One region of the Bradyrhizobium sp. LeoA1Lang genome, then DNA from elsewhere that is predicted to be linked to it. Evidence: riboswitches for the same ligand, from Rfam matches in the RefSeq annotation. Region 1 holds a riboswitch; the other holds the start of a gene.
What was found. A riboswitch is a leader RNA that binds a small molecule or an ion and turns the genes downstream of it on or off. The one in region 1 is predicted to bind cobalamin.
Positions count from the first base shown of each region.

Region 2: it holds a riboswitch for cobalamin, as region 1 does, so the genes downstream of both, metE (5-methyltetrahydropteroyltriglutamate--homocysteine S-methyltransferase) here and ACZYOF_RS10175 (TonB-dependent receptor) in region 1, are expected to answer to the same signal.

Region 1 covers NZ_JBVAPG010000021.1:3,574-8,938, reverse strand. The annotation lists gene ACZYOF_RS10190 (ABC transporter permease) at 1-209, shown strand, start outside; gene ACZYOF_RS10185 (CoA transferase subunit A) at 206-1,114, shown strand; gene ACZYOF_RS10180 (CoA-transferase) at 1,111-1,929, shown strand; cobalamin riboswitch at 1,956-2,155, shown strand; gene ACZYOF_RS10175 (TonB-dependent receptor) at 2,520-4,553, shown strand; gene ACZYOF_RS10170 (autotransporter domain-containing protein) at 4,676-5,365, opposite strand, start outside.
Region 2 covers NZ_JBVAPG010000080.1:4,287-9,651, reverse strand. The annotation lists gene ftsH (ATP-dependent zinc metalloprotease FtsH) at 1-868, shown strand, start outside; gene ACZYOF_RS24890 (hypothetical protein) at 1,188-1,385, opposite strand; gene metE (5-methyltetrahydropteroyltriglutamate--homocysteine S-methyltransferase) at 1,436-3,766, opposite strand; cobalamin riboswitch at 3,874-4,076, opposite strand; cobalamin riboswitch at 4,209-4,427, shown strand; gene ACZYOF_RS24880 (ribonucleoside-diphosphate reductase subunit alpha) at 4,543-5,365, shown strand, end outside.

The DNA of each region.
Region 1 (5,365 bases):
TCGTCGGCGGAACAAGCCTGAATGGCGGTTATGGTCGCCTTATCGGCACTGTGCTCGGCGTCATGTTCGTCGCCGTGCTGCGCAACGGCATGGTTCTCGCCGGCATCGACCCCATCGTGTTCCTGATCGCCCAGGGCCTCGTCATCATCCTCGCCGTCTGGTGGAGCATGCTCCGCCGGCAGCGCACACGTGCGGACGGATTCGCATGAGCAAAGCTCCACTTGCCTCGAAGTTGATTACCTTGGCGGAAGCCGCCGGACGCGTTCCCGACGGTTGCCGGCTCGCTCTCGGCGGCTTCGCCGTCTATCAGAAACCGATGGCCTTCGCGCGCGAGTTGATCCGCCAAGGCCGGCGTGACCTGACGATCATCGGATCCGCCCACTCCTTCGATGTCGACATGCTGGCAGGCGCCGGCTGCTTGAAGAAGGTGGAAACGTCTTATGTGGGGCTGGAGAAGCACGGCCTGGCACGCAACTATCGCCGCGCGGTGGAAGGCGGACGCCTCAAAGTCGTGGACTATCCCGAGATGGCCTGCTGGGACCGCTTCCGCGCCAACCAGGATGGCTTCGACTTCTGGCCGGCCAAGTTTCTGGGCGGCAATGATGTCGTCACCTACAACGACGAGATCAAGGAATTCCCCTGCCCCATCACCGGCCGCAGGCTACACGCTTTCCCGGCGGCAAATCCCGATGTGGTGGTGATCCACGCCATCGCGGCTGACGAGCAGGGCAACATCGTAACGCCGGCGCGGCGGCTGCTGCCGCAAAGCGGCGACGTGCTCATGGCCCGCTCGTGCGAGCGTGTCATCGTGACGGCGGAAAAGATCGTAGCAAGATCCTTCATCAAGCGGCACGCCCGTTTCGTCGAGCTGCCCTCCTATCGGATCAGCGCCGTGGTGGAGGTCCCATGGGGCGCGCATCCGACGCCTACCCTGGGGCGATATCTCGCCGACGATACCCATCTCGATGCCTATGTGGCGGCCTCTGCAAGCGAGGGCACCTTCGCCGGATACCTTGATGATTGGGTCCGCCGGACGGCAGACCATTTCGCTTATCTGGACAAGCTCGGCGCCGCCCAACTTTCCCGTCTCACCGATCTCGGAAGCCTTGCATGACCGCGCCCGCCACCCTCAACGAAACGCTCGCCGTCGCACTGGCGCGCAGCTTTGCCGATCGCGAGGTCGGCTTCACGGGTCTCCTCACGGGCGCAGCGGCGGCCCTGTTCGGGACCGGCATCCCGCTTGCAGCCATGGAGCTCGCCAAGCGCATGCATGCGCCGAACCTGACCATCCTGCTCGCCGGCTGCTACCATAACCCGGACTTCAGCGAGATCGACCGGCTGCCCGACTCGGAGCACAGCGCGATGCTGCGCGACCTGCCGTGCGAGTCCCAGATGGTCGACTATCCGGGCCAGTTCGTGCTCAAACGCGGCGATGTAAGCTTCGGATTCAGCAGTGCAGTGCAGGTGGACCGCGTCGGCAACATCAACAGTGTTTGCGTCGGCCCGCACGACCGGCCCAAGGTTCGCCTCGTCGGCCCCATCCTGCAGCCCGAGCACATGACGCTGTTCCGCCGCGAATATGTGATGATGCCACACCATGACCGGCGCAACTTCGTCGAGAAGGTCGATTACGTCTCCGGCGTCGGCTACCCGGGAGGGCTCGACGGGCGCAGGAAGCTCGGCCTTGACTGGGGCGGCCCCTGCATGGTCGTCACCCCCAAATGTCTTTTCGACTTCGACCGCGAGGCCGGGCGGATGAAGGTCCACTCGATCCACCGCGGCGTCCGCCGGCAGGAGCTGCGGGACGCCACCGGATTCGACCTCGGCGACCTTTCATCGATTCCCGAAACCGAGGCGCCGACAGCGGAAGAGTTGCACATCCTCCGCCGCGACGTGGATCCGCGCGGTGTCCTGATGCCGGCCCAATGACAGGATTGACTTCGGCTCAGACACCCCCGTAGATCACGAGTGACGGTTCCCCTCGACGGGGATCAAAAGGGAACGTGGTGCGGGACTTCTCCCCTAAGCCACGGCTGCCCCCGCAACTGTAAGCGGCGAATCTTTCGTCATACGCCACTGGGAGCCTCGGTCCTGGGAAGGCGACGAAAGGTTAGGACCCGCAAGCCAGGAGACCTGCCGTCAGCCGTGGTCACACGCGAAAATGTCGGTCGGGGAGTACAGACATTGCTTTCGCCCAGCGTGCCATAGGCACGTTCGAGCGAGACCTCGTTCGCTGTGACGTGCCACTGACGTCATACCGAGGTCTGCTCGTGCTCTCTATCGTTACTATCCCAAGGCAGCGTGATGCTGCCCGGCTCGCTTTCAGATATTTCCTCCCGGTTCTGCTGCTCGAGTCTTGTTCGGCGAAGGCCCAGCAGCCTGATTCGTCCCATGTCTTGCCTCCGGTCAGCGTTACCCAGCCGCAAAAGCCTCCGGCAAAACCCAAGCGCCTCGATCATGAGCGTTCAACTTCGGCGGCGCGACCTCAGCCGAATCGAGCCGCGGCGGCACGAAGCGCCATGCCCTCGATCGCAACATCCGACACGCCATCGCCGACGCTGAGCCTGAACAAGCAGAACGCGAGTGGCAGCCGCCTCAACCTCACTCCACTGCAGACGCCCGCCAGCGTCGAAACGATCACGTCGCAGACCATCGCAGAGCGCGGCCAGCATAGTGTCACGGACGCGGTCACCCAGAACGCAGTGGGCTTTACCGCAAGCCCGGCCCCCGGTAATGGCGGCCTCTCGTTCAGCACACGCGGCTTCACCGGAAGCAATTCGGTGATGACGCTTTATGACGGCACTCGCCTCTATGTTGGTGCCGGAACCGTGACCTTTCCATTCGATACGTGGTCGGCGGATCGCATCGAGATCATGCGCGGGCCAGCCTCCGTTCTGTACGGCGAAGGCGCGATTGGCGGGATCATCAATGTGATCCCCAAAAAACCCGTCACGACGCCCTACAACGATGCCGAGATGTCGCTCGATACCAATACGACGCGACGCATTGCAGTGGATAGCGGCGGCCCGATCAATCCGAACGTATCCTATCGCGTCAATGCCGTCGGCAACATGTCGAACGGTTGGGTTGACCGCGACGAGACATCGAATGTTGGCCTCTCCGCCGCAGTGCGGGTCCAGGCCGCCGAAAACCTCGCTTTCACACTCTCGAACGACTACGGCAATCGAAGCCCCTCGCGCTATTTCGGCACACCGCTGATCAACGGCGCAATCGACGACGCGTTGCGGTTCAAGAACTACAACGTGCTCGACAGCGCGATCCGCTATCAGGATAACTGGAGCCAGTTCAAGACCGAGTGGGACGCGGCGGACGGAGTCAAGGTCCAGAACACACTCTACTACCTGACCAGCCGTCGGCACTGGCGTGATGTCGAGAATTATAGTTGGAATCCTACGACACAGTTGATCAACCGAACCAGCTACATCGAGATCTTCCACGACCAGGCTCAGGTCGGCAACCGGATGGACGCAACGTTTCGTGGCCATCTGCTGGGCTTCGCCAACGAGTTCGTTGCGGGTTTCGACATCAACCGGGTGGACTTTACCCACACCAACAATTCACCCTATGGCGGCGCGTCTTCGGTTAGCCCCTATGCCGGCGACATGGGGTCGTTTGCGGTCACGACGACGCGAACCACGCCCGGCTACAATGCGATTGTCAATCAATACGCATTGTTTGCCGAGGACCGGCTGTCGCTGACCGATCAGTTGTCCGTTGTAAGCGGCATCAGGTTCGACCGACCGGATGTCGACCGCACCGATTACAGGACACCAACGAATAATTTCGATATCTCGCTGTCGGGTACGAGCTGGCGAACCGGAGTGGTCTACACCCCGGTCTCGAACCTCGCATTTTACGGACAGTATGCGACAGCCGTCGATCCCGTCACCAATCTCATCTCGCTGTCGGCCACGCAGAAAAGCTTCCAGCTTGCCACGGGCAAGCAAAGCGAGATCGGAATCAAGCAGTCGTTCTGGGGCGGTCGTGGTGAATGGACGCTGGCAGGTTACCAAATCGTCAAGAACAACCTGCTGGTCCCAGATCCCAACAATCCCGCCGGCCTCGCGCTGCAAGTCGGCCAGCAATCCTCGCGCGGGATCGAAGCGTCGATCGGCCTGGCGCTAGACGATGGCTGGCGTGTCGATGCCAATCTCGCGGTGCTGCAGGCCAGGTACGACAACTTCAGCCAGGTGGTAGGCGGCAAACTCGTCAGCTACGCCGGCAACGTTCCTCTCAACGTGCCGCAGCAGGTATCGAACGTCTGGGTGACCTGGGACTTCGCGCCGAACTGGTCCGCCTATGGCGGTGTGCAGATCGTGGGGCAAACCTTTTCCGACAACGCCAATACCCAGCTTCGGCCCGCCTACACCGTGGTCAACAGCGGACTACGCTGGAAGCCTGACGAGCAAACAGCGGTCGCGCTTCGTATCTACAATCTCTTCGACACCGTCTACGCCACGTCCGCGCCTTCCGGGCAATGGCTGCTCGGCATGCCGCGCACGGCAGAAGTGTCCATCAACGTGAAGTTTTGATCATGCGTCGCGCCATAATCCGGCGAGGACGGCGGTGGCTTTACATCACCCATCGCTGGATCGGCATCGCGACCTGTTTGCTGTTTGCGATGTGGTTCGTCTCGGGCATCGTCAACAATTTCTCAGAACTTGATGGCGACGTTGACTTTGACGGCGTGCAAACTGGCATCAGTGGCGATCCGGCCAGTGTAGAGCAGGGCCAGGCTCATGTCTTGCCGCATCAACGTGTCGAGACCCGCCTCCACAAGCAAGGCATCTCTCGCGATGGGAACGCTGGTGATGGCGAATGGCGTGGGGCTGGCGGCGAACGACATCGATGCGGCAGACGTCACGTTATCATAGGCATGCTGCCATCCGAGCGCGCCGCGAGCCGTGGTCAGCCAGGGCCCTGGTGCAGGGATCGGAGCCTGCGCACGAAGACCGAGGGTCGTGAACGTTGCCGAGGTGTCGTTGGCGGCCACGGTCAGAGCCGCCGGTCCTCCGGTTTCTCTGAAGCCGTCGCTGCGGATGCGGACATAAGCGAGATCCGCGAAGGCCTCGGTGGTCATCCAGCCGGTCTGCAGGCGATGTGCAGCTTCGCCAAAGATCTGGGCCGTGCCGGCGCTGTAGTTCGCCTTGGCGATGTCGCCGAAGCCGGGGAAAGCGACCATTCGTGTCGTCGAAATGTCGTGACGCGAGTAGGCGGCCCCCGTGCGGAGCAGGATGTCGCCGATCTGGCCACCGCCATAAGCTGCGATGTGGAATGTGTCGATCGTGCCGGATGAGAGGCGAGCATCGACACGCGCGTCCGTCCTCCCGCCGCCAGTTGCAAC
Region 2 (5,365 bases), on a different contig from region 1:
CATCGCGCGCGGCACCCCGGGCTTTTCGGGCGCCGACTTGATGAACCTCGTCAACGAGGCCGCGCTGACCGCCGCCCGCCGCAACAAGCGGATGGTGACGCAGGCCGAGTTCGAAGAGGCCAAGGACAAGGTGATGATGGGTGCCGAGCGCAAGTCGCTCGTCATGACCGAGGAAGAGAAGCTCCTGACCGCCTATCACGAAGGCGGCCACGCGATCGTCGGCCTCAACGTCGTCGCTACCGACCCGATCCACAAGGCGACCATCATTCCGCGCGGCCGTGCACTCGGCATGGTCATGCAATTGCCGGAGCGCGACAAGCTGTCGATGTCGCTGGAGCAGATGACCTCGCGGCTCGCCATCATGATGGGCGGCCGCGTGGCGGAAGAACTGGTGTTCGGCCGCGAGAAAGTCACCTCGGGCGCGGCCTCCGACATCGAGCAGGCGACACGTCTGGCGCGCATGATGGTCACGCGCTGGGGCCTGTCGGAAGAGCTTGGCACCGTCTCCTATGGCGAGAACCAGGACGAGGTCTTCCTGGGCATGTCGGTGTCGCGCACCCAGAACGCCTCGGAGGCGACGGTCCAGAAGATCGACTCCGAGATCAAGCGCCTGGTCGAGGAAGGTTACAACGAGGCGACGCGAATCCTCACCGAGAAGCGCGCCGATCTCGAAGCACTGGCCAAGGGCCTGCTCGAGTTCGAGACGCTGACCGGCGACGAGATCGTCGATCTCTTGAAGGGTAAGAAGCCGAACCGCGAGTCCGTGCTCGAGCCGACCACGCCGCGCGCCTCCGCCGTGCCGCCCGCCGGCAAGTCGCGCCCGCGCCCAGATCCGGACCCCGGCCTGGAGCCGCAGCCTCAGGCGTAGGCGCGATCAGAGAGGCAAGACGCACAGAAGCCCGGCCTCGCGCCGGGCTTTTGCTTTTTGATTGCTCCCGACCACGTTCCGTCGTCGTCCCGGGCTTGACCCGGGACCCATAACCACAGATGCTCCTGGTGCGCAAAGCCGTATCTGCTTGCTCGCTCCACAACAGGCATCGGTGGTTATGGGTCCTGGCCTTCGCCAGGACGACACCGTCATTGCGAGGAGCGCAAGCGACGAAGCAATCCATACCTCCGCAAGCGGCGAAATGGATTGCTTCGTCGCTTTGCTCCTCGCAATGACGTTATTAACCGACTGCATATCGTCATGCCCTCCCGGGCGCGCCGAGATGTACGGCCAGAATGTGCTCCGGCGTTTCGGCGACATCGATCCTCTCGCCATCGCCGCCGACGAAGGCAAGCACGGTGCGCTCGCCGTCGCGCCACATGCTGCCGACGAGCGCGATGTTGATGTGGATGGGCTGCCCCGTCTCGAACCTCGTGCATTGAATCCAGAAGCGCATGGGGTTCTCCTTCTTGAGCCGCCGCAGGATACGAGACGGGGCCTCACTGTTTAGGCAAGCGACCGCAATTCGCGCGCCGCAGCGACCATGTTGGCGAGCGCCGGACGCACCTCCTCCCACTTGCGGGTCTTCAAGCCGCAGTCGGGATTGATCCAGAGCTGGGTATCGGAGAGCCGTTGCCTTGCGAGCTTGAGGAGATCGGTGATCTCGCCAATGTCAGGCACGCGCGGTGAATGGATGTCGTAGACGCCGGGGCCGATTTCGTTCGGGTAGCGGTAATTTCGGAAGGCGTCGAGCAATTCCATTTTCGAGCGCGAGGTCTCGATCGAGATGACATCGGCGTCCATCGCCGCGATGGCGTCGATGATGTCGTTGAACTCGGAGTAGCACATATGGGTGTGGATCTGGGTTTCGTCCTGCACGCCGGAGGCGCAGATGCGGAAACTGTCGACCGCCCAATCGAGATAGGTCTTCCATTCCGACCTGCGCAGCGGCAGGCCTTCCCGCAGCGCTGCCTCGTCGATCTGGATCATGCCGGCGCCGGCCGCTTCGAGATCGTGCACCTCATCGCGGATAGCGAGCGCGATTTGCCGGCACACTTCGCTGCGCGGCAGGTCGTCGCGGACAAACGACCAGTTCAGGATGGTCACGGGGCCGGTCAACATCGCCTTCACCGGCTTTGTCGTCAGCGACTGCGCGAATTGCCACCATTCGACCGTCATCGGCTGCGGTCGCGAGACGTCGCCGTAGAGGATCGGCGGCCGGACGCAACGCGAGCCGTAGGACTGCACCCAGCCGAGTTCGGTGAAGGCGAAGCCGGAAAGCTGCTCGCCAAAATACTGCACCATGTCGTTGCGCTCGAACTCGCCATGGACCAGGACGTCGAGCCCGATGTTCTCCTGCCAACGGATGGCGCGCGCGGTCTGATGCTGCAGATAGGTCTTGTACGCGGTATCGCTGAGTGCGCCCTTGGCATGCGCGGCGCGTGCGTTCCTGACATCGGTCGTCTGCGGGAAGGAGCCGATGGTCGTGGTCGGGAAGCGCGTCAGGTTGAACCGCTCGCGCTGCACCTCGACGCGCTCGGCGAACCGGCTGGCACGATGGCGCGTGCCGTCATCGATGGCGGCGAGACGCTGGGCAACCTTCACATCGTGAATCCGCGGCGAGATCTTGCGCGCGGCCGCGGCGGCATCGGATGCTCGGATCGCTTCGGACGCATGGGCCCGGCCACTTCCAAGAGCCGCGCCGAGGGCGGCAAGTTCTTCGAGCTTCTGCGCCGAGAATGAGAGCCAGGTCTTCACCTCGGGATCGAGCTTCGTCTCCAGCGCGAGATCGATTGGCACATGAAGCAGCGAGCACGATGGCGCGATCTGGACGCGTTCCTTGCCGAGCTTTGCGACAACGGGCTCGAGCTGATCGAGGATCCGGCTCAGATCCGCGCGCCAGACATTCCGGCCGTCGATCACGCCGAGCGACAGCACGCGCTGCTTCGGAACATCCATGAGATCGCCGAGCTGTTCAGGCGCGCGCACGAGATCGAGATGCAGGCCGGCGACCGGAAGGTCAAACGCGACCGCACGATTGCCGCCGAGCCCGCCGAAGTAGGTCGCCAGCATGATCCTGATGTCCGGCACTGCTTTGGCGATTCCGGAATAGGCGCGCCGTAGGGCTTGCTGAGCGGCGGCGTCCAGATCAGTTGCGAGACAGGGCTCGTCGATCTGCACCCATTCCGCGCCGCGGGCAACGAGCTCGCGCAACACTTCGATGTAGACCGGCAAGAGCCTGTCGAGCAGCGACAGCGTGTCGTAATGCGCGTCCTTGGACTTGGCCAGTTTCAGGAACGTGACCGGGCCGATCAGCACGGGGCGCGTCTGATAACCCAGTGCCTTCGCCTCCTGATACTCTTCGATCGGCTTGCGCGAGGCGAGCGCAAAATACTGGTTCTTGCGAAGCTCCGGCACCATGTAATGATAGTTGGTGTCGAACCATTTCGTCATTTCGAGCGCCGCCACGCCGTGCGCGTGATGGCCATGTCCGCAGGCCTCGTCATGCGCGTCGGCCTTGGTGCCGCGTACCATCGCGAAATAGGTCGCAAGCGGCACTGCGCCGCCGGTCCAGCCATAGGTTTCCGGGATCGCGCCGACCATCGCGCAGGTGTCGAGCACCTGATCGTAGAACGAAAAATCGTTCGACGGGATCACGGTGATACCGAGCTTCTTCTGCCGCGCCCAATTGGCCGCACGGAGCCCGATGCCGGTTTCGATCAGCGTCTTTTCGTCCGATGCGCCGGACCAAAAGCGTTCCAGCGCGAATTTCAGTTCACGGCGCGGACCGATCCGCGGCGTTCCGAGAGATGCAACAGCAAGTGAAGTGGAAGACATTGGCTTAACCCCATGAGTTGGGGGCAAAGGCCGTAGTGACACGTCTGGATTCCCTGCGCGAGGTGTGCACGGAATCGCAACCGCACCACCGGGACACCCCGCCCGAGGACGTGTATGTTGTCGAGGCAGGTCTCCTGGCTCGCGGGTCGTTGCTGCGGTCCGGCCTTCCCGAAGCTTTGCAGGCTTCAGTGGCAATTGTGGACCGCGGCTCGCCGCTTACAGTTGCGGGGGCAGCTCCGGCTTCACACCGGCTTCCCTCTTAGCTCCGGAAAAAAGATCTCTCCGAAGAACCACGACGCGTTCACTTACCGGCAAGATCGCGCGAACGTCAACTCGGATGGCATCACGTGCGCGTGGCGCCGGTTGTTCACAGCGTCAACGGCATGGGCTGAAATTTTTGCGCTTCGCCCATACGTCCCATTGACACCATTCCCCAAATCGCACCAGATGTAGCTGTCACGGTCCATCATGACGCAAGGAATGGTGGCTAAGAGGGAAGCCAGTGATCGCGCATTTATCGCGAGAATCCGGCGCTGCCCCCGCAACTGTAAGCAGTGAGTTGCTCCCGACTTTAGACGTCACTGATGCGGGATCGCATTGGGAAGACGGGGAGTAACGCCGACCTGCGAGCCAGGAGACCTGCCGTGACAGCAAATAACGTCCACGGGCGGGGTGTCCCGGCGGTCGCTTGCAGGCTCATGCCGGTGCGCCGCCGGCATCATCACGCAGCGTCGCCTCCGGCATCCGGCCCCAACAAACATCACGGGGTCTGCAAGATGTCACTCTCTCTCGATCGCGAAGCCACCGCGTCGTCTCTCATTCACCTGCGCCCCGAATCGATCGCGGCGCCGGAGGCGCGGCTGCCGATGCAGGTGATCCGCCGCAACGGCACGGTGTCGCAATTCGATGCCGGCAAGATCTCGGTGGCAATGACCAAGGCCTTCCTCGCGGTCGAGGGTCATACGGCGGCTGCGTCGCGCCGCGTGCACGAAGCGGTCGAGGAATTGACCGCCGAAGTCGTCGGCGCGCTGTCACGCCGGATGAGCGAAGGCCGCACCTTTCATATCGAAGACATCCAGGACCAGGTTGAACTGGCGCTGATGCGCAGCGGCCATCACAAGGTGGCGCGCGCCTACGTGCTCTATCGCGAGGAGCGGGCGCGGCAGCGCGCCGAGCAGCAGGCCGCGAAATCAGCAAAGGCCGCGGCCGGCCCAATCATCCACGTCACGCTCGCGGACGGCAACAAGGTGCCGCTCGACCATGCGCGGCTGGCGATGATCGTCGGCGAGGCCTGCGCCGGGGTCGACGGCGTCGATGCCGCGCCTGTGGTGGCAGAAATCCAGCGCAATCTGTATGACGGCATCAGCCAGGATGAACTCGCGCTCGCCAGCGTGATGGCGGCGCGCACGCTGGTTGAGCAGGAGCCGAATTACGCCTATGTCAGCGCGCGCCTGCTGCTCGACAAGCTCCGCACCGAAGTGCTGTCCTTCGTGCAGGGCGCACCAACCACTGCGTCGCAGGCGGACATGGCCGTGCGTTATGGCGAATACTTCCCGGTCTATATCAAGGCCGGCATCCGCGCCGAATTGCTCGATCCCG